DNA from 3 places in the Anaerosalibacter sp. Marseille-P3206 genome. Region 2 is predicted to be linked to each of the others. Evidence: a T-box and tRNA genes for the amino acid it is inferred to sense, from the RefSeq annotation. Region 2 holds a T-box; the other regions hold tRNA genes.

Region 1 (7,861 bases), 850 kb from region 2:
ATTTCAAGACCTAATTTCCTTAGGTCTCTGAAAACAAATCTAACTTCTTCTGGATCTTTAGCAAAAGGAGCCATAGTCATTAGTCCTTTTATCCTGATATTTTCAAACTCTAAAACAGATTCAATAAATGGCATTACCTTTTCTACTTTTAATCCATATTTACTTTCTTCTTCTGCCACATTTACTTGTATAAGTACATCTTTAATTAAATTATCTGATTTTGCTCTCTTATCAATTTCCTTTGCCAATGAAAGTCTGTCTAATGAATGTATTAAGCTAACCTTGTCTATAATATATTTAACTTTATTGCTTTGAAGATGTCCAATCATATGCCAATTTACATTTTTATCTATGCTATCATATTTTCTATTTATCTCTTGTACTTTATTCTCTCCAATATTGTCAATTCCTAAACTAATAGCTTCATTCATAACATCTGCTTCTACAGTTTTAGTTACAGCAATTAAGGTTACCTCATCTTTCATCCTGCCAGATCTTATCAATGCTTTTTCAATATTTTCTTGTATTCTAGAAAGATTTTCTTTAATAACTATTTTAAACACCTCCGTTGTCAATCTACTATTTGTCCTTCTTTAACTTTTCCACCACTTAAAAGGATTTCATCAAATAGTTTAACTGTCCTTACTTTTTTATCACTTCCTTTTGCATCTATATAACTATTACTATCACCTTTAGAAACTATTGCAAAATCATCGTTTTGCCCTAATATTTTAATTGGCCTAAATTTAATTATTCCACTTGTATCTTTGATGTAAACACCACTTATTCCTTCTTTTTCAGATATAGCTTTTAAAGGTATTTTTAATCCTTCATTACTTGATTTTATAATTTTAACATCTACATTTCTCAAATCATAATAATCATGGAAAAATTTATCAAACTTTACAACAATAAAAGCTTGTCCTTTGTTAGATTGCACTTTAACTAATCTTCCTCTAATCGGCTTATCATTATTGTTAATAACAAAAGTAACAAAATTTCCTTTTTCTAAACCATCTAATTTTTTTGCTTCATCAGTTGCAGCCATTATGTACCAATTATAATTATCCATTATTTTAAAAATGGTATCTCCTACACCTACTTTGTCCCCTTTTTCAATCTTACGTATCTTTTCTTCTGCTTTTTTCATATCATCAATAGAATATTCATTTATATTTTTACCATTAAAAACTTCTTCTAATCCATCAATTTTAAAACTGACAATACCTGCTTCTTGGGAAAAATAATTAATGGTATTGTTTTTAATCTCTTTAATCAATCTTTCTTTTTCTATATTTAATTGCTCTAAAGATTGATTTGCTAAAGTATCATCACCTGAAACAACAGCTTGTTTGCCCATTGAAGCATATAGTTGTTCTTTTAAAGAATTGACTTCATCATAATCTCCCTCAGCAACTTTTTGTTGTATCTTTTCTAATAATTCTTCTGTGTTTTGAATAGCTTTCTTGGTATCGTCGTTTATTTTGTTTTCTTTATTAATTTTTTCAATAGAATCAATCTTTTCGTTAACTTCATTAAGTTTAGTTTTTAAGGCAGATTGATCACTGTCTAATGTTACTTCTGCTATCTTAGCCCCTACTTTTACTCTTTCTCCTTCGTCTTTTAATATGTTTATCTTACCTTCCCCATCAGATTTATATAATCTTTCATTTCTAATAATCACAGCTTTTAAGTCTATAGACTCTTCTATAGAACCTTTTTCTACAAGAGTAGTCTTAATATTTGAAGCATAGAGCACAGGGACACTTCTAAAAAGTAAGTAGATTAAGACAAAAGATATGAAAAAAGCTCTTAGTTTTCTTTTCTTTTGTCTCTTTTTATCTCTTTCTTCCTTAGACATATTTACCATCCTTATCAATTTAATAGTTATCTATAACTTATTCTCTGTAAATATTAAAATTCCTTCAATTAAAGTACACTTTTTTTAAAAAACTTACCATACTTACTTATTATTTTGAACTTAATAATGTTATCAATTTTAAGTTTTTTTACTTCATCAGCATGAGTAACTAATATAATAGCTTTTTCCTTCCTCTTTGCTCCAATAATAATACCTTCTAGCTTCTTTTTATCTCTAAGAACAACTTTTACTTCATCTCCAGACTTCACTCTGTTTCCATCAAAAACAAACTCCTTTAAATCTGCTTCGTTTAAGTGTTCCTGCGTTACAGATTTTTTATTTATAACTATCATATGATTCTTTAAATATATTTTTTCTCTAAATACTGTAAATATATATCCGATTACACTAGTAATGAAAATCATTATAATAAAATATTTAAAATATACAATCAAATAAATACCCCCATGTTAAATTTAGTGATACTTACTATTTAGTATATCATAACCCTTTAATTACTTAAAGCCACTTTACAAAGTGTTTTCAATAATATATAATAATCTAAGTAAATATAATAATAGAATCGGGATGTAGCGCAGTTTGGTAGCGCACTTGACTGGGGGTCAAGGGGCCGCTGGTTCAAATCCAGTCATTCCGACCATATTAAAAGAGGGTAGAAAATCTACCCTCTTTTAAATTATTATACAAATTAAACCGCCACTGCCATCGTTAATTATTCTCTCTAGAGTCTTTCTCATTTTTTGTCTAGCATCTTCTGGCATCATATTCACTTTTCCTTGTAATTGTTCGTTTACCAAATCATATAACGATTTCCCAAATAAGTTTGATTCCCATATCTTTGATGGATCTCCTTCAAATTCATCTAAGAAATACTTAACTAACTCTTCACTTTGTTTTTCTGTTCCTATGAGAGGAGAGACTTCAGTTGTTATATCGCAACGCATGAAATGAAGAGAAGGAGCTTTTGCTTTCAATTTCACACCAAATCTATTTCCCTGCCTGTATATTTCAGGTTCTGCTAGCTCTAATTCTTCTAAGCTTGGACTTACTAACCCATATCCTACTTCTTTTGCTTCATTTAGTGCCTTAGAAATCTTGTCATATTCATTTTTCCCTTTAGATAATTTTGAAATTAGACCTAGTAGTTGATACTCACCTTCAATTACATAGCCAGTTAACTCTTTTAATACATTATAAAATAAATCCTCTTCCAATATTATATCTACATTTGCAATACCTTCACCCAATTTTATTTCTCGTATTACCGTATCTTTAATGGGTTCCAATTCTTTTAAACTATTAATTGATGAATCCACTTCACTTAACTTTTGAAGGGTATTAGTTGATTCCTTTAAATGTTCAAGTATGTTATTTTTTATTTTATGCTTTCTACTTAATCCTTCCATCCATCCTGGTAAGTTTATGTTTATTTCTTTAACTGGGAATTCAAATAGTATTTTTTCAAATATCTTTTCTAGATCATCTATCCCCATATTTAAACAATCTAATGCTACTACTGAAACATTATACTTATCTTCTAAGCTTTCCCTCAATGCTATTGTACTATCTAAGTTTGGATGTTTTGAATTTAATAATATAATAAAAGGTTTTTCTAACTCTTTAAGTTCATTTATTACTCTTTCTTCTGCCTTTATATAATTAGATCTGTCTATGTCAGTAATTGAACCATCGGTTGTTACAACTATGCCAATAGTAGAATGATCGGTTATAACTTTTCGTGTTCCGATTTCTGCAGCCTCTTCAAATGGTATTTCTTTTTCATACCAGGGCGTTGTAACCATTCTTGGAATATTTCCCTCTTCATGACCAAGTGCACCTTTTACTAAGTAACCTACACAGTCCACCATCCTAACTTTAAATTTAACATTATCTTTAAGTATCAATTCTACAGCCTCATTGGGAACAAACTTTGGCTCGGTAGTCATGATAGTTTTTCCTGATCCACTTAGCGGTAACTCATCTTTGGCTCTTTCCTTTTTATACTTGTTTTCAATATTAGGTAATACTAGAAGCTCCATAAACCGCTTAATAAAGGTAGACTTTCCTGTTCTTACTGGTCCTACAACTCCTACATAAATATCCCCATCAGTCCTCTCTGCCACATCTTTGTATATGTCAAATTTTTCCACTTTCTTCCCTCCTTCTCTAATATATTCATATATTAATTACTCATTTAACATTATATATATATGTTTAAGTAGTGATATTATGACTAAAAAAGCAAACAACCTATCTGTTGTTTGCTTTTTATTTAATAAAAAGACATACGAAAATGTATGTCTTTTTACCAATTAATATCTAAATTTTGGGAAATATCTTCCATTTCATGTTTTCTATCCCTAAGCATAAGATTTACTACTGAATTTTTGACATCCTTAGCTGAATATAGTACTTGATATATCTCTTGTGTAATTGGCATAACAACTTCATATTTTTGTGATAATTCATAAGCCGACTTAGTTGTTCTTATACCTTCTACGACCATACCAACTTTAGAAATTGCATTTTCCAAGGTTTCTCCTTGACCAATAAGGATTCCTGCTCTTCTATTTCTACTATGCATACTTGTACAAGTAACGATTAAATCTCCAATACCTGCAAGTCCTGCAAATGTTTCATAGTTTCCCCCCATTTTTACACCTAATCTAGCCATCTCTATACTACCCCTAGTCATGAGAGCGGCTTTTGTATTGTCCCCATATCCCAATCCATCAGAAATTCCTGCTCCTAAAGCTATTACATTCTTAAGTGCCCCTCCTAATTCTACACCTATGACATCAGGATTTGTGTATACTCTAAATTTTGGAGCCATAAATGTGTCTTGTGTATACTCAGCAACTTGTCTATCACTTGAAGCTACAACAACAGTTGTAGGCAAATCTCTAGCTACTTCTTCAGCATGGGAAGGTCCAGAAAGCATCGCATACTTATTTTCCGGTAAAACTTCCTTGACAATTTGTGAAACTGTCATAAGACTCTCGTTTTCAATTCCTTTAGCAACATTGACAATTAATTGATTTGGTTTTATGTATTTCTTCCCCTCTGTCAATACTTCCCTAACACCATGAGAAGGTACTGATATAACAATTACATCTTTATTTGATATGGTTTTTTCTAAATCATTTGTAACGTTTACATTTGTAGGTATAATAACTCCTGGCAAATACTTTACATTTTCTCTAGTAAGTCTTATTTCGTCTATTTGCTTCTGATTTCTTAACCACAAATCTACATTGTACCCTTTTTTGGAAAGAAGAATGGCTAAAGCTGTTCCCCAGCTACCTCCTCCTATCATTCCAATTTTATCCATCACATAAATCTCCTCCTAAGTAATCTTCAGTTTACTCTTTGGCCTAATTTAGATTCTTCACCTCTTAACAGCCTAACTATATTACTTCTATGCCTAAATATAGCCATACTTGCCAAAACAATAGTACATATTAAGAAGTTTTTATCAAAAGGTCTTTTTAAAACACATCCTAGAAAAGGTACCAAAACTGTTGCTGTTATCGAACCTAAAGAAACATATCTAGTTTTATATATTACAAAAAAACCAATTGCGATACATACAAGTGCTGTTGGTAAATGCAAATATAACATAACACCTAAAGATGTAGCAATACCCTTTCCTCCTTTAAACTTAAGAAGTAGTGGCCAATTATGTCCAATAACAACAAATATACCTGCTATAAGAGCTCCATCATATCCTAAAAAATAATTACCTATATTAACTGCTATAATTCCTTTTAAAATATCTAGAACAAAAGATGCAAGTCCTAATTTAAGTCCAAATACTCTTAGCGCATTTGTTGCTCCTGCATTCCCACTACCATAATTCCTAACATCCTTGTTCTTAAATACTTTTCCCAATATAAAAGCAGAAGAAAAATTCCCAATTAAATAGGATACAATACAAATGATCAATACCTTATTCAAGTTAATCCCCCTTTTCATTAAATTCGATTCGAATTGGAGTCCCTTCAAATCCAAAATTTTCACGGAACTGGTTTTCTAAATACCTTGTATAAGAAAAATGTAATAGTTCCTTGTCATTTATAAATATGACAAACTTAGGTGGTTTTATACCAACTTGAGTTCCATAATATATTTTAAGTCTCCTGCCTTTATCTGTAGGTGGTGGATTTAAAATCACTGCTTCATTTATTATATCATTAAGTATCCCTGTTTTAGCTCTAAATGTGTAGTTCTTATAAACTTCTTTTATTAAGTCAAATATTTTGTGAACCCTCTTCCCTGTTTTTGCAGAAACAAAAATAATTGGTGCATAGGTGATAAAAGATAATATATTTCTTGTTTTCTTCTCAAATTCTAAATATGTCTTATTTGACTTTTCTACTAGATCCCATTTGTTTATTGCAATAATCAAGCCTTTACCTTGTTCATGAGCAAGACCAGCTATTCTAGCATCCTGTTCACTAACTCCTTCAGTTGCATCAATCATTAAAATACATATATCAGCTCTCTCTATAGCTGTATAAGACCTTATGACACTATATCTTTCAACATTTTCTGATACATTTCTCTTTCTCCTAATTCCAGCTGTATCTATAAATACATACTTTTCATCCCCACGCTCAAAATAAGTATCAATCGCATCTCTAGTTGTACCAGGAATATTACTAACAATTACTCTTTCTTCCCCTAAAATATTATTAACAAGAGATGACTTTCCAGCATTTGGCTTCCCAATTACAGCTACTTTTATAACATCTTCATCGTATTCTGTTTCCTTTTCAGATGGAAATTTCTCAACTACTTTATCTAATAAATCACCCAATCCAAGACTCTGTCCTGCTGATACAGCTATAGGATCTCCAAGACCTAATTCATAAAACTCATATATATCATGAGGTGTTTTAGGTGTATCTATTTTGTTGCATACTAATACAACATTTTTACCTGACTTCCTAAGCATATTAGCTATTTCCATATCTGAACTAGTAATACCTGCTAACCCATCAACAACAAACATTATAACATCTGCTGTTTCTATGGCCATTTCAGCCTGTCTTCTAATCTGTGAAAGTATAGTATCTTCACTAAAAGGTTCAATACCACCAGTATCTATAAGAATAAAATACTTATTCAACCATTCAGCTTCTGCATATATTCTATCCCTCGTCACACCTGGAGCATCTTCTATAATAGAAATTCTCTGTCCTACAATTCTATTAAATAATGTAGATTTTCCAACATTTGGTCTACCTACAATACAAACAACTGGCTTCATATTATTTCACATCCTTTTTAAATATATTTACAAAATGACTTCCTGAAACTTTAGAAGTAATAATTCTTGTATCTAATATTTTTTCAATATCACTTAGAGTATAGTCATCTAAAAAAACATCTTCCCCACTTCTAAGCATTGATTCTGGTATTATTATTCCATCAAACTCCTTATAATCTTTAAGTTGATCTATTAAATCTCCTCCAGTAACTAGTCCAGATACTGTAATTGTATCTCCAAAAAAATTATTCTTTATTGGAACTACTACTATATTTAATCCTTTAATTTTATCCATAACCATTTTACAAATGTTTTCCATATAATTTGCTGCTAATGTTCCAGTTGCTAGAATATATTTTTTATTGTTACTTACATCAACTTTTATCTTTTTTAATGCTTGATCAACTTCGTAGAAAAAAAGCCTCATAAGTCCTACTCCGTTTTCTATTTGAGGAAATCCTTCATATTGATCATAAATAGGAACTTCTATACCTGCTACGCAAAAAAATTCATCAGATGGAAAAACAAATCTAGTTCCTAATTTTGAAATAAAATGATTTTGCTTTTCTTTTAACTGTTTTATTAATTTTAAGGAACCTTGACTATCAAAAGGTTCAATATGATGAAGACCTTCTCTATACTTTGTAATACCTACTGGTACTACAGCAACGCTATTTATACTTGGGTATAAACTTGACAAATCTTCT
Region 2 (7,861 bases):
AAATTCTCTTCATAAGTCCAATTATTTCATTTACTTGATCATCGCTTAATTCTACACCTAGTTCATTAGCTGCAGCATTAACAGCCTTCTTAATATTCCTTTTGCCTTTAATATTATTTCCAACTACATTTACCTTTACATTCTCAATTAATTCACTAGCCTTATCCGCACCTATTTCATTGCCTAGTACTGCAGTTTTTGCAATTTCTTCACTAGCTACCTCTTTTTCCTTTTCAGTTATATCCTCACCAGTTAAATCTTCAAAAGCCTTTATTACACCAGTTAGAGCAGCAGTTCCAGAAACATTTACAGGACTTGCTACTATTATTTTTGCATCTTTTATTCCCGCAGTTATTAATGCGTTTTTATACATATCTTCTGTTACCCATGAGATATTATGAGTTACAACACTTATCCCTTCACCTTCATTTAGTTTCTCCACATAAGCACTAGATATAGCTCTAGTCCCCAAAATCTTTTCATCTATATATTTACCTAAGTATTCTCTTTCTTCCTTGTTTGTTACCTCTACTATTTCAACACTTTCATCTGCGCCAAATAAGTTAAGCATATCTTTTTTCTGTGCTTGTGATAGGTTTTGTCCTAAGCAAATTACCTTGTTGTTATTTACTGCTTGATCTGCTAAAGCCATGTTGCTTATAAGTAATAATATAACTAAAACAGTAGAAGTTATCCTCTTAAACATGAATATCCCTCCATTTTTTCTTTTAATAATACCTTATAAGATAGAATATCTTATTATGACAGCTTTTACAAGTAAAAAGTATTTTGATTAAAAGAAGGGTATGGATATCCATACCCTTCTTTTAACTATATACTTAGTCCTTCTTTTTCAAATTCTTCTTTTATTTTACCAACTATTTCTTCTACATCTATTTCCATCTTCTCATCGTCTCTTCGTAGTGAATATTCTACTATATTTTCTGATGCTCTTTTACCTACAGTTATTCTTATAGGTATTCCAATTAAATCTCTATCGTTGAATTTAACCCCAGCTCTTTCGTTTCTATCATCAATCAATACTTCTAATCCTAAGCTTTGAAGCTTATCATATATTTTTTCTCCAAGTTCCATTTGCTCTTCTTTTTTAGTGTTTATTACTGTTATTATTACATGATATGGCGTAACTACTAGTGGCCAAATTATCCCCTTATCGTCATGATATTGTTCTACTACAGCAGCCATACTTCTAGATACTCCAATACCATATGAACCCATAACAAAAGGCTTTTCTTTACCATTTTCATCTAAATAAGTTGCCTTCAAGCTATCACTATATTTTGTGCCTAATTGGAATATATTTCCTACTTCTATTCCTCTGTCCATTTTAAGAGTAGCTCCACATTTAGGACAAATATCTCCTTCTTGAATTAGCAATAAATCGTCTACAACTTCTCCAGTAAAATCTCTACCATAGTTTGCATTAACTATATGATAATCTGTTTCATTTCCTCCAACAACAAAGTTTTTCATCTTAGTAACCCTTGAATCTACTAAAAGCCTTACTCCTTCTTTAAGTCCTATAGGGCCTGAAAATCCTGATTCTGCTCCAGTAATATCTTTAATAGTCTCATCATCTGCCATTTCTAATTCATGTTCTGCAATTCCTAGTATATTGCATAGTTTTGTTTCATTTAATTCCCTATCCCCTGGAATCAGTGCAAATATAGGCTCTCCTTTCGCCTTATATATAAGAGCTTTTGCAGTATCGCATTCTTCTATTTTTAGAAAATCAACTAATTCTTCAATAGTTTTTAAATTTGGAGTATAAACCTTTTCTTTTTCTAGCTCTTCTTCATTTTTTTCTTTTACCTTATATATAACCGTAGCTTTTTCATCTGTAGCAGCATAGTCACAACTATTACAATAAGCTATCTCACCTTCTCCAACTTCTGACATAGCCATGAACTCATGGGATACCTTTCCACCCATAGCTCCTGTATCACCTTGAACTACTTTGTAATTAAGTTTAAGTCTTGTAAACACCTTATCATATGCTTTCCACATATTTTCATAAGCTTTTTTCAATCCTTCTTCATCCATATCATAAGTATAAGCGTCTTTCATTATAAATTCTCTACTTCTTATTAAACCAAATCTAGGCCTTTTCTCATCTCTATACTTAGTCTGTATTTGATATAAGTTTAATGGTAATTGTTTGTATGATCTAACCTCATCTTTGATAAGATTTGTAAAATATTCTTCATGAGTTGGTCCAAGACAAAACTCTCTACTATTTCTATCTTTTAATTTAAACATTTCTGGGCCAAAATTATCCCATCTTCCACTTGCTTCCCATAGTTCCTTAGGTTGAATCGCACTCATTAAAAGTTCTTGAGAGCCAGCTCTGTCCATTTCTTCTCTTACTATTTGTTCAATCTTTCTTATAACTCTATATCCAAGAGGTAAATAAGAATAAACTCCTGAAACTAGCTTCCTCATCATTCCTGCACGAAGTAATAATTGATGGCTAGGTATCTCTGCCTCTGATGGAACTTCCCTTAATGTTGGTAAATACATTTTTGACATCCTCATAGTTTTTTCCTCCTCATATTTTTGAGTTATATTCTTTAATGAGTCAAAGGACCGTCCCCTGACTCATTTAACTCATTAAAAAAACCTTCATCTCAAAATAGAGACGAAGGTTAATTCGCGGTACCACTCTAATAGATTTATAAATATAAATCCACCTTAAAAGCTATAACGTAGCAAACGTTTAGACCTACTTTTTCAGCCTAAAAGCTCAGGGACGGGTTCAATACCAAGGGGGCTAGAAGTTTTCCACCTTATAACTTCCTCTCTGTTGCCATTAATATTTACTATTTCCCTTCAAAGCTAAATATTATTTTTATAATACTAAATAAAATCTATTGTGTCAAATATTTTTTAATTTCTAAAAACTACTTCTTCCTTCTCAAACATCTTTACAGTTATAAATAAAAAGAACAATATATAGATAATACTCCATCCAACAGTAATAATTATATGCTTATAATTATATACAGAAACAACTATTTCTTTTATAATTCCTATGGTGTTTAGTATAGGAATGTGAAAATAATACTCTGGAACTGCCTTGCCATCTACAAACATAGTCAAATATACAGGAACCATTATAATAATAGTTATAGGACTTAAATATGTTTGAGCTTCTTTAAAACTTCTAGCGTAGAAACTAATAGCAAGCTCAATACTTGCAAAAGCAAAAGCTAAAAGAAGACAAACCAAAGATATTATACCTACTCCTACTATAGACATACTGATTCCTTCCCCCATAAAATCTGGATTGATCTTTGTAGCTATTAAAAAGCCTATTAGAGAAGCTAATGTGCCAAGAACTCCAGCTACCACTACAGCAAAATATTTTCCCATGAGAATAGAGCTTCTACTAGCCTTGGTAGTCAACAGAGGTTCTAGCGTTTGCCTTTCTTTTTCTCCTGCCCCCAAATCAGTAGCAGCAGCTATTCCTCCAACTGCTGACCATAATGTAAGCATCAAAGGGAGCATCATAGACATCATCATCGTACCTATTCCGCCTTCTTTAGATACAGATACTGCTTTTATATCAATAGGCTCTAATATACTTATATCTACACCTACATCATTGAGCCTTTTTTCAACTACAGATTGAGTATATATAGAAATTATTTCCGTCATCCTAGATCTAGCCATCTCTGATTTTTGACTGCTTTCATCATAGATTATTTCTATTTCTGGATTGTCTCCACGTTCTAGCTTATCATCAAAACCTTCCTTTATTTTTACTATTGCTTTTATATCTAATTTTTCCAACGCCTTTTTAGGATCATCCTTTTCAATTATTTCTACATCCTTATTATCTTTAAGAAAATCTAAAAATGAACTATCCCCTTCACTAATCACACTAATCTTAACAGGTTCTTTACTTTCCTTTACCATATCTGAACTGCCAAAACCAATTGCAAATGCAATCAATGGAAAAATCAAAATAGGAATAAGTAAGCTCGAAATAATAGTTTTTTTATCTCTAAAGGTATCCTTTAGTTCTTTTATAAAAACTATATTAGTATATTTACTCATATTTTCCACCTACCAATCCCATGAAAATTTCTTCTAAATCATCTTCACCATATTTTTTTCTTAAACCCTCTAATGTAGATTGCTCTACAATATTTCCTTTATGAATTATCCCTACTTCATCACATAATTTCCCAACTTCATCCATTGAATGACTTGAGAATATAATGGTTTTGCCTTGATTTTTAAGCTCTTTTATAAAGTTGTGAACTATACGGGTTGCTGAAACATCAAGTCCTGAAGTAGGCTCATCAAATAGCATGATAGATGGATTGTGAACAATACTCCTTGCTATTGCTACCTTCTGTTTCATTCCCTTAGAAAACTTTCCAGCTCTTCTATCAATGAAATCTTCCATTTCAAGAATTCTAGACAACTCATCTACTCGTTCATTTATTTCTACCTTGTCCATACCATTCAATAGCCCAAAATAAGCAATATTTTCTCTTGCTGTAAGTCTATCATATAATCCAGCTTCTCCACCAAAAAGTATTCCTATTTCTCCTCTAATCTTTTCTGGTTCACTTGCTAAATCATATCCATTTATAACAGCAGTACCAGAAGTTGGTTTTAGCATAGTAGCTAAAATCCTCAGTGTAGTGGTTTTTCCAGCACCATTTTCTCCTAAAAGACCAAATACTTTCCCTTTATCAACTTTAAAAGATATGCTATTTACAGCTACTATCTCTTTAAATTTCTTTGAAAGTTTGATTACTTCTATCATTTTTTGCCCCCTTTTCATTATTTTTACTTCTATTTGTTTGAAAAAAGGTTGTAATAAAAATACAACCTATAAAATTACTTTAATTTATTTAATATGCAAACACATTTTGAAGATATACCTTCTTTTCTTCCTTCAAAGCCAAGTTCCTCTGTAGTAGTAGCTTTTACACTTACATTTTCAATTGAAGTATGAAGTGCATTTGCTATATTTTCTCTCATAGCATCTATATATGGAGCAAATTTGGGTCTTTGTGCAACTATTATACTATCTATATTGCCAATTTCATATCCATTATCAACCATTATTTTATATACTCTATCCATGAGAATCATACTAGAAATATCTTTGTACTCCATATCTGTATCAGGGAAATGTTTTCCAATATCCCCCAAAGCCATGGCGCCAAGTATACTGTCATTAATAGCATGAATAAGAACATCCGCATCAGAATGACCTAATAATCCTTTTTCATAAGGAATTTCTACTCCACCCACTATGAGTTTTCTTCCTTCTACCAATTTGTGAACATCATAACCTATACCTATTCTCATATTAATCACCCTATCTTCCTTGAAATAAAAGTCCTTTATTCCTAAGAAACAATTCTTTATCTTTCACAAAGGATTCTGCAACTATTAAATCCTCCGGTGTTGTTATCTTAATGTTTTCATAACTACCTTCTATCATCTTAACATTAATCCCTAATCTTTCTACTAGCATACCATCATCTGTACCTACAAATCCATCTTCTATAGCCTTTTTATAGGCTTTTAGAAGTGTGTCTTTCCAAAAGCATTGAGGTGTCTGAGCAGCCCATATATAGCTTCTATCAGGGGTGTTTTCCACATTGTCTAATGTATCTACTATTTTGATAGTATCCTTAACAGGAACACCAATAATACAGGCATCATATTTTGTCACTCCTATAATGCCATCTTCTATATTTTTCACTTTTACAAAAGGTCTTGCACCATCATGTGTAAGAACTATATTGCATCTCTCATCTAGTGCCAATAAGCCGTTGTATACAGAATCTTGTCTTTCTTTCCCACCTCTTACGACTTTAGTGACTTTTTTAAAATTGTATCTTTTCACTATTTCTCTTTTACAATAATCAATTTCATCTTCTTTTGCAACTACAATTATTTCATCTATATATTTACATTTTTCAAATTTTTCCAAAGTATGTGCGAGAACTGCTTTATTATTTATTGAAATAAATTGTTTGTTTATACTGCTTCTCATTCTATTGCTCATTCCCGCTGCTGCAACTATGACTGAAACAAAGTCGTTTTCATACATTTTTTTCACCTCAAAGTCATTATAGCATAATGTGAAATAACAGGAAACATCTTTCCACAAATATATTCTCCAAAGGGCAAAAAAATATTAGGGTCTAATTAGACCCTAAACTGCTCTATCAACGGCTGATTTTGGTTTTGCAAATATCATTCTTCCAGCAGAAGTTTGGAGAACACTAGTCACCATAACTCCGATGGTTTCACCTATATGTTTCTTGCCACCTTCTACAACTATCATTGTTCCATCATCTAAATATGCCAATCCTTGACCTATTTCCTTGCCATCTCTTATAACTTGAACCACCATTTCTTCTCCAGGAAGAACTACTGGCTTAATTGCATTGGCAAGTTCATTGATATTTAATACATCTATTCCTTGAACTTCTGCTACCTTATTTAAATTGTAATCATTTGTTATAACATTCCCTTTTATCTTTTGAGCTAATTTTAATAACTTTGAATCTACTTCTGGAACTTCTTCTATTTTGTCATCTACAATGATTACTTCAATATCTAATTCCTTTTGAATCTTATTTAAAATATCCAAACCTCTTCTTCCTCTATTTCTCTTTAGTGAATCTGAAGAGTCGGCAATGTGTTGAAGTTCTTCAAGAACAAATTCTGGTATTATAAGGGGACCTTCAATAAATCCTGTTTTACATATATCAGCTATTCTTCCATCAATTATAACACTGGTATCTAATATCTTAGGACACGCTTTGCAACTTGACTTAAGTTTATCTCTAGTAGAATTTTTCTTGAATACATTTAATGCATTAGTAAAGTCTTCTCTCTTTCTTGTAGGAATCTTAATACCTAGATAACCAAATATCAAATACAAAATAATAGATATAATCGTTCCCAAATATGGTATCTTTAAATTGTAAAATGGCTGACTTGATAAATAAGCTATAATCAATCCAACTATTAGTCCAACTGAACCCATCATAATATCAGAAGCTGGTATATCTTGTATTTCCACTTCTATAAAATGTATGAATTTTTTTCCTCCCTTAATGAACTTTGGAGATAGAACGAAAAATATAATTCCAGAAGCAATAATAATAGTTATAAAAATTAAGAGCCCTAATATTCCTTTGTTTGTTAAATTTATTATGCCGAGAAATTTTAGCCCAGCCATGACACCATATCCAATTAAAATACCAATTAATGTTATAATGAATTTTGCTATCTTATCTGCCATAAATTCACCTCCTCCTTTATCTTTATATATTACCATAATTGAAAAATATATAACATATTTTTATTAAATAATTTAAAAATTAAACTGCAGGGCAATTTATGGCGTCATCAATTAACTTTTCTGTCTCTTCTTGATCAATACCTTTTGAAAGAACAATTTCGCTAACAAGCATTTGTTTAGCGTTATTCAACATCTTTCTTTCGCCAGTTGATAGTCCTTTTTCATTGTCTCTAATCATAAGATTTCTTACAACAGACGCAATTTCATAAATATTCCCACTTTTTATTTTATCCATATTTAATCTATAACGTCTATTCCAATTTTGTGGCATTTTTGTTTGTCTACCCTTTAACACATCAAAAACCTGTTCTATTTCGTCATCTCCAGCTATTTCTCTGATGCCAATTTCCTCAACATTTTTAACAGGAACCATAACTCTCATATCACCAATAGGCATTTTCATAATATAATACTTCGCTTTTTCACCTAATATTTCTTTTTCCTCAATGGCAATAATGATACCAGCACCGTGCATTGGATAGACGATTTTATCTC
Region 3 (7,861 bases), 810 kb from region 2:
GGAAAGAAGTTCTTAGTACTACAAAACACACCTTATGGCAAGGAAATAGGGAAAGTAAAACAAAACACTTCCATGACCATATTAGAAGGACCAAAACTAAAAAAAGGCTTTTATTTTTATAAAGTAAAAACACAGGACAATAAAACAGGTTGGATATTTGGAAATTGGCTAAAGTTAAAAGAAGAATAAAGATAAGAAAAAGAGCTGCTAATTAAAGCAGCTCTTTTCGTCTTTGTAGGACTAATTCCTACTGAATTTGAGGTTTTTGAAAAATAGTTTTTATTTGATATGTGATATTGTCGCCATTTACAGTAAATTCAGCAATACTCAAATTATATATATCTTCTGGATTAGTAATTCCCTTTGAATTTACTTGAATATATCTAATTCCATCCTTCAAATTTGCACTATTTTCATTTCCTCCATGAACAACCCATATGTCTTTTCCATTTAACTTGGTTTCTGATAATATTTCATGTAGTAGATTTGCCTCTAATTTGTCTGTAAATCCACCACTGCCAAATATAGGTTTTGGAAGAACAAGTACTATATTTTTTTCTTTAGAATTTTCCAAGTCATTTTTTAACCATAACCATTGTTCTGGATTAGATGCTCTCAAGCCATTTTTAGAGTCATCAGCTTTTATAATCAATAGATTATTGTTATACCTATATGGTTTGTATCCTTTAACTATATCGATATTAGCCTTTGCCTTAGATGCATTCTTGAACTCATTAGAACTACCACCTAAGTAAATAGCTACATTGTGCTTGTTTACATTAGCAAGTATTTTGTCACTAGCCTTATAGCCTACTACTTCGTCTAAATTTTGTGGTGCAGATGTAACTGCAAAGGAAAATCCATTCTTATTTTTAGCGACATTTACATTTCTTTCATCTTTCATAACACTTGCAGTTGGCAATTGAACATTTTCAAACTTAACAGGGTATTGAGCTACTAGTTCATCTAAGTATATTTCTCCAGTATATTTCTTAACTGAATCTATTTCAGTTAAATATATTCTATCCAATTTAATAGGATAAGATACATTAGAAGGTATATCTGCTACTACATGCTTCCAACCAGTCCAATCAATATTCTTTGCAAAGTCTATATAATATGATTGACCTTTGCTATCTGTGATATTTCCTCTAAGCCAGCCTGTTCCTTCATCACCATATACCCAAAGGCCTAGTTTAGAAGGATTTCCTTCAATTGATAATCCTTGTTCACCATTAGGTCTTAGATTTACATAACAAGCTCTAGTTCCTTCTCCACTAGTGAAGTCATACTTAAGAGCTATTGCCCCATTTCCTTCCTTAGCTTCTATAGCTGGATAAATACTTCCTGTTACTTCTTTAGGATAAGAGCTAAAGCTAAATCTACTTATATCATCAAGAGAATCCACCTTAGTTCCCTTACTTCCTACTGCTACTAATATATTTTCTACTCCAGTTCCAATTCTTGCTGTAATAGCACCAGAGGTAATAGTATTTCCGCTATAGAATATTCCATCTTGAACATGTCCAATATTTCCTGTAACTTCCCACTTCACATCTTCAGGATATACTAGTGCTTGAAAACCATCTTTATCTTTTGCATAGAATACTCCTAAGTTTTTCTGACTATTGATATCTACTGTGAAGCGTTCAGTTTCAGTTACAATATCAGCTACTTTATCCAATACAACCATATCAATATCAGCAGTAATACCATTATAATTTGCTCTTACTTTAGCTTTTCCAGGAGATAGGGCTTTTAGGGTATTGCCATTAATTTCTCCATTTACTCCTTCCACAGTAAATACTGCGTTGTTTTGATCTACTTCAATAGGATTGTGATATTGATCATATCCCTTTATCTTAAATCTTCTTGTAGTATTAGCAAACATGAATTTATCATCTGTAGAAATCTTAATACTTGCAAGTTCTCCCTTAGGTGCATTTGAAAAAAGTCCAACGCCATTGATTACCTTTCTTTCTCCACCATCAGAGGGTCTATTCACAAGTTTAGCTTGTGATTCATCTACATATTTTACAGCCATAGCTGTTGAGCCACCACCATCAAACATTATGGCATTATATGAACCAAGTTCTTTTAATATTGAACCAAAAGTTTTTTCATTAACACCTTTATAAGAAGTGTCTCTACCATCTATAGTTGCAATGATAAGTTCCTTCCCATCTTGAGAAACACCCATTCCAGTTCTAGGTGCTAGCCCTGGTGCGATATTGTGAGAATTCATAGGTACTCCATCTTTAAGGATAATACTTCCTCCACCGATGGCCATTTTGATGTTTTCAAGATTTGGTGTAGTAGTAAGATTTAATTGTACAGTATCTCCTACATGGAAGTTGTCTAAAAGTCTGTCCTTAACTCTCTCTCTACCTACAAGAACATATCCATTCTCTGGGATAGCTATAGGAGGTTGTCCGATTCTCACTTCTGTAACAACATCATCTATAACCACTATCTCAATAAGATCATTGTGTAGTTTGTTTCCAATAGATTGAGCTCCCCAATGTTTGTTGTAAAGCATAACTTCTGCATAAGCTTGACTAGCCTTATTTATAGCAGAAAGTATAACTTCTTTGCCTGTAGCTGATGATACAGCTGCCAATTTCTTATCAAAATATGCAATCTGCACATTCTTATTATTATCCAATACAAAAGCAGGTTTAGCATATTGTCTTTCCATAGGAGAGGATATTATTTCACCATCATTAATAAGAGTTCCAATTGGACTTGCAAAAGGTTTATAATTGAAAAAGTCTCCATTGACTCCTGCAATTGCATTTGATTCATTTACCATAGTGCTTACTTTTTCCCTTTTAGAGATTCCCTTATTGCTAAATAGTCCCTTTACTTCTGTGTACTCATCTTGTAAATCCACTCTAAGTACATTTATATTCCACCAACCTTTTGCAGTAAACCTCTGTACATGCTCATGTACTACTCCGCTTGAAAGATGTTCAGAATCTTTATTTTCATAGATGACAAAGGGAAGAGATTGTGCATTACTTGCCTTAGCGAATGGAAGCAAATTACTGCTTAGTATAATGGAGAGAGCTAATAAGCTTACTGCAAATTTTTTAATAAATTTGTTCATATTTTCTTCACCTCACTTAATATTAAAACCAAAGGTTTAAACCATCCTCGTTCTTTAAAGATGTAAGGAGTCTTTCTCTAGACCCAGGAACCTCTTTATATATCTCTGTTAGAAGGTTGTGAACATGTTCCCTTTTGGTTAATTTGTCTACATAACAAGGATTTTTTACTACAGGTATATCGTATTTTTGGATGGCTCCTATTATATCTTGTTCTGATAGGTATAGAAATGGACGTATTAAATATATATCTTTTCTAGATAGATAGGTAAGGGGTTTTAAGGTACTGATTCTTCCTTCATATAACATACTTAAGAAAAGTGTATCTAATGCATCGTCTGAATGATGGGCAAATGCTAATTTGTTGAATCCTCGTTCCTTTAGTGCATTGTGAATGGCACCCTTACGCATTTTAGCACATAGAGAACAAGGATTTTTTTCTTTTCTAACATTGAAAACAATCTCACTTATTCTAGTTTTACTTAAATTCAATGGTACGTCTAAACTATTGCAATAGGACCTAATGGTATCAGTGTCAAATCCATCAAAACCTAAATCCACAGTAAAGGCTTCCAATTGAAAATCCACTGGGCTAAAAGATTGATACTGTTTTAGGGCTTTTAACAGAACCATACTATCTTTTCCCCCGGACAATCCAACCCCTATCTTGTCTCCAGTTTCAATTAATTCAAAATCTTGTATAGCTCTTCGCATACATCCTAGTATTTTTTTCATCATACCAACCCTTCTAATAGAGAAACTATCTTCATTATATAATTTAAATATATCAATTAGGTTACAAATACATTACAATACATTGACAAAGGCAATAATCAAAAAATAAAAAAAGGATTGAAATTAATCAATCCTCTTTCGATGGTCGGGGTGGAGGGATTCGAACCCCCGGCCCCATGGTCCCAAACCACGTGCGCTACCAAACTGCGCTACACCCCGTCATCCCGTCGACTATTATAGTATAGGGGATTTTCTCTTTATATGCAACATATCAAAATAGGCCAAAAACCGTAATATATTTGATGTTTCTCGTTGTATCTACATTAATCTAACTTTTTCTCATTTTTTTAAATTATTTTTAAAACAATAAAGGTATTTATAATAATACATAGAATATAATTAACTAATAGCCAAAAGGAGGAGTGCAGAATGATTGAAATATTTGAAACAATAAAGGAAGAACTAATGGTAATGCTAGTTGCTGCTATGCCTCTTTCTGAATTGAGAGGAGCAATTCCTCTAGGGATAACCATGGGTTTTACTCCATGGGAAAGTACAGTTTTAAGCATCATAGGAAATATTATACCAGTACCTTTCTTGCTTAAGCTATTAGAACCAATAATGAACTATTTAGAAAACACCAAGCTCTTTTCAAAGACAATCCAATGGGTAAAGAGAAGAACCCTAAAAAGAAGTAGGGATAAAATCAAGAAATACTCTATATTTGGTCTATTCATACTAGTAGCAATACCCCTTCCAACTACAGGGGCTTGGACAGGATGCATAGCTGCAACACTACTAAAAATAGACTTCAAAAATGCACTAACATCCATAATATCTGGGGTAATAGCTGCTGGAATCATAGTATATACATTAAGCTCTAACATAATAGCCGTATTTTAGGGACATGGGGACAGGTTCACTGTCCTTTATCTTTTGTTGACATAAAACAAAACTTATGTTAAAATTAGTCTAAATTAATAAAAATCTTGATGCCTTATCAAGAGTGGTGGAGGGAATGGGCCCTATGAAACCCGGCAACCCACAGGTGAAGCTGTGACGGTGCTAAATCCCACAGAATATTAATTCTGGAAGATGAGGTAATGACAAAAATTGCCTTTTCCTTTTGGAAAAGGCTTTTAAATTTTAAGGAGGTACTTTTAATGAAAAAGTGGTTATTTACATCAGAATCAGTTACTGAGGGCCACCCAGATAAAGTTTGTGATCAAATTTCAGACGCCATATTAGACGCCATAATAGCACAAGATCCTTATGCTAGGGTAGCTTGTGAGACTGCTGTTACTACTGGAATGGTATTGGTAGCAGGAGAAATCACTACAAATTGTTATGTAGACATTCCTCATATTGTAAGGGAAACTGTAAAAGAAATCGGTTATACAAGGGCAAAATATGGATTTGACGGAGAAACTTGCGCTGTTCTTACATCAATAAACGAGCAATCACCAGATATCGCTATGGGAGTAAACGAAGCTCAAGAACACAAACAAAATAAAGAAGATGAATACAATAAAATAGGTGCTGGAGACCAAGGTATGATGTTTGGTTATGCTTGCAACGAAACAGAAGAACTTATGCCATTACCTATATCCTTAGCACATAGACTATCTAGAAGACTTACAGAAGTGAGAAAGAATGGCACACTTTCATATCTTAGACCAGATGGTAAGACTCAAGTAACTGTTGAATACCATGACAACAAGCCAGTGAGAATTGAAAGTATAGTAGTTTCATCACAACACTGTCCAGATGTAGAATTAGAGACTATCAGAGAAGATATCATAAGAGAAGTAATATCAAAGATAGTTCCAGAAGATATGCTAGATGAAAACACTAAATACTATGTAAATCCTACAGGAAGATTTGTTGTAGGTGGACCTATGGGCGATGCTGGACTTACAGGTAGAAAGATAATAGTAGATACCTATGGTGGTTATGGTAGACATGGTGGTGGAGCTTTTTCAGGAAAAGACCCAACAAAAGTAGACAGATCAGCTTGCTATGCTGCAAGATATGTAGCTAAAAACATCGTAGCAGCAGGATTAGCTGACAAATGTGAAGTAGGCCTTGCTTATGCTATAGGAGTAGCTAAACCACTTTCCATCTATGTTGATACCTTTGGAACTGGAAAGATTGATGACAATAGAATCGAAGAATTAGTAAGAAAACACTTTGACCTAAGACCTGCAGCTATTATAGACAAATTAGATTTAAGAAAACCTATATACAAACAAATTGCAAGCTATGGACACTTTGGTAGACTTGACTTAGATCTTACATGGGAAAGAACTGACAAAGCAGAAACACTAAGAAGTGAAGGATTAGGAAAATAACTAATTCTAAGTAAAACATAGGCAGAATTAGTACAATTCTAACAAAAAAAGAATAGAAAAGAAGAATTTCTTAAAAAGTAGAATGATGAAAAGGCGTCATTCTGCTTTTTTTTTATTCTATTTTCTGAGGTAATATCTAACTACCGGTAATAAACGAAAGCTAGCTTTCCTTGGAGGAAAACTATGTACAAAGAAATAGATGATTTGAGGATATTAAGTAAAAATGGAGACAATCTAGCAAAGCAAAATTTATTACAAAAGCTAAATCCCCTAATCATAAGCTCAATAAAGAGGTATTATAACAACTACAGCCAGTATGAAGACCTAATCCAAGAAGGCTATGAGGAGATACTAAAATGTATAGTTGACTATGATGAAAACAGAGGTGTGAACTTTTTAGGATATATAAAAGTTAAGTTGAAATTTCTATATCTAAATAAACACAAAGAAAAGAAGACTTTTTCTCTAAATGAAACATTAGGAGAAGATGGAGTCGAATTAATAGAACTATTAGAAGGAGAAGAAAACCCCCTAGAAGATTATCTAATGAAGGAATCAAATGAATCTCTAATAGATGCATTGTCTAAACTAACAGAAAGGCAAAGAGAAGTCTTAATATTATTCTATATAGATGAACTGTCCATAGGTGAAATATCCAAAAAACTAGGTATAAGCTACAGAACAGTAGTAAATACCAAAACCAGAGCCCTAGAACTATGTTTAAAAAATTGCCAATGGTAAAAATCATCTTCCACTTCTATATAAAGAGTATAAGGAGGTGATAACATGGCAGTTAAAGAAACTAGAGAAGCTAGAAAATTGAAGCTAGAACTAGACGGAGGAATGAAAGGTGATAAGCAAATCATCAAAAGCAAAACTTTCTCTAAAGTAAAAGTAGATGCAGCAAATGAAGACATTTATGCAGTAGGAACAACCCTAGCTGGTCTTCAAGAAAAAGCACTACTAAAAGTGAAAAAGATTGAGGAAGTTTATCTATCAGAAGAGTAATAGTTAAAAATAGTTAAAAGGAGGTGAGCAGATGGAAAAGTCAAAACTAGAATTGATCTTCAAAAATAATGCAGACAAAAAAATCACCCTATCTGTAGATGAGCCAAAAGCTGACTTAACCGGAGTAGAAGTGAAAACAGCAATGGATACATTAGTTGCTAAAAATATTTTCAACTACGATGGAGGTGGCATGGTTGCCACAGTAGGGGCTAGACTAGTGAAAACTACAGTTGAAGATTTGGAAATTTAGTGTAAAAGGAGACCATCATGGAAAATCTATATACTCAAATAGCAAATTTAGGCTTTCCAATAGTGATTTCAATATATCTTCTAGTTAGAATAGAAGGAAAACTCAATGAACTCACTAAAAGCATAAATGAGCTATCTAAAACAATAGCTAGCATGAACTAAAAAAACCCTTGACTTATTATAGCAAATATAAGTCAAGGGTTTTTTTCTATGGTATAATTATCATAATGATAAGGATAATGGAGGAATTGTTTTGATAAGCATCGAGGGAACTATAGAAGAAGTAATATTTAGAAATGAGACAAATGGATATACTGTAGCCATATTAGAGTCAACAGATGATGTAGTCACCATAGTTGGCTATATTCCCTTTGTAAATATAGGAGAGACCATAAAGGTAGAGGGGGAATG

Evidence for each region. A T-box is a leader RNA that pairs with one kind of tRNA and senses whether it is charged. The one in region 2 lies ahead of BQ9840_RS05725 (proline--tRNA ligase), so its partner is inferred to be a tRNA-Pro.
Region 1: it encodes a tRNA-Pro, which carries the amino acid that the T-box ahead of BQ9840_RS05725 (proline--tRNA ligase) is inferred to sense. The anticodon was not compared.
Region 3: it encodes a tRNA-Pro, which carries the amino acid that the T-box ahead of BQ9840_RS05725 (proline--tRNA ligase) is inferred to sense. The anticodon was not compared.

What each region holds. Positions count from the first base shown of each region.
Region 1 covers NZ_FUHM01000002.1:31,872-39,732, reverse strand. Annotated here, with positions in the region: gene BQ9840_RS01345 (YggS family pyridoxal phosphate-dependent enzyme) at 1-554, opposite strand, end outside; gene BQ9840_RS01340 (HlyD family efflux transporter periplasmic adaptor subunit) at 572-1,861, opposite strand; gene BQ9840_RS01335 (hypothetical protein) at 1,930-2,316, opposite strand; tRNA gene BQ9840_RS01330 (tRNA-Pro) at 2,446-2,522, shown strand; gene spoIVA (stage IV sporulation protein A) at 2,554-4,032, opposite strand; gene BQ9840_RS01320 (NAD(P)H-dependent glycerol-3-phosphate dehydrogenase) at 4,188-5,213, opposite strand; gene plsY (glycerol-3-phosphate 1-O-acyltransferase PlsY) at 5,240-5,839, opposite strand; gene der (ribosome biogenesis GTPase Der) at 5,841-7,154, opposite strand; gene BQ9840_RS01305 (DUF512 domain-containing protein) at 7,156-7,861, opposite strand, start outside.
Region 2 covers NZ_FUHM01000002.1:886,643-894,503, forward strand. Annotated here, with positions in the region: gene BQ9840_RS05720 (DUF1002 domain-containing protein) at 1-706, opposite strand, end outside; gene BQ9840_RS05725 (proline--tRNA ligase) at 832-2,556, opposite strand; T-box leader at 2,653-2,863, opposite strand; gene BQ9840_RS05730 (ABC transporter permease) at 2,908-4,080, opposite strand; gene BQ9840_RS05735 (ABC transporter ATP-binding protein) at 4,073-4,801, opposite strand; gene ispF (2-C-methyl-D-erythritol 2,4-cyclodiphosphate synthase) at 4,876-5,352, opposite strand; gene ispD (2-C-methyl-D-erythritol 4-phosphate cytidylyltransferase) at 5,363-6,103, opposite strand; gene BQ9840_RS05750 (PIN/TRAM domain-containing protein) at 6,209-7,306, opposite strand; gene BQ9840_RS05755 (CarD family transcriptional regulator) at 7,386-7,861, opposite strand, start outside.
Region 3 covers NZ_FUHM01000002.1:1,696,218-1,704,078, forward strand. Annotated here, with positions in the region: gene BQ9840_RS09425 (transglycosylase SLT domain-containing protein) at 1-189, shown strand, start outside; gene BQ9840_RS09430 (phosphodiester glycosidase family protein) at 248-3,109, opposite strand; gene BQ9840_RS09435 (tRNA lysidine(34) synthetase) at 3,132-3,845, opposite strand; tRNA gene BQ9840_RS09440 (tRNA-Pro) at 3,985-4,061, opposite strand; gene BQ9840_RS09445 (COG2426 family protein) at 4,272-4,745, shown strand; SAM riboswitch class I at 4,837-4,944, shown strand; gene metK (methionine adenosyltransferase) at 5,006-6,193, shown strand; gene BQ9840_RS09455 (sigma-70 family RNA polymerase sigma factor) at 6,377-6,934, shown strand; gene BQ9840_RS09460 (DUF1659 domain-containing protein) at 6,980-7,201, shown strand; gene BQ9840_RS09465 (DUF2922 domain-containing protein) at 7,233-7,451, shown strand; gene BQ9840_RS09470 (YvrJ family protein) at 7,469-7,612, shown strand; gene BQ9840_RS09475 (SF1B family DNA helicase RecD2) at 7,704-7,861, shown strand, end outside.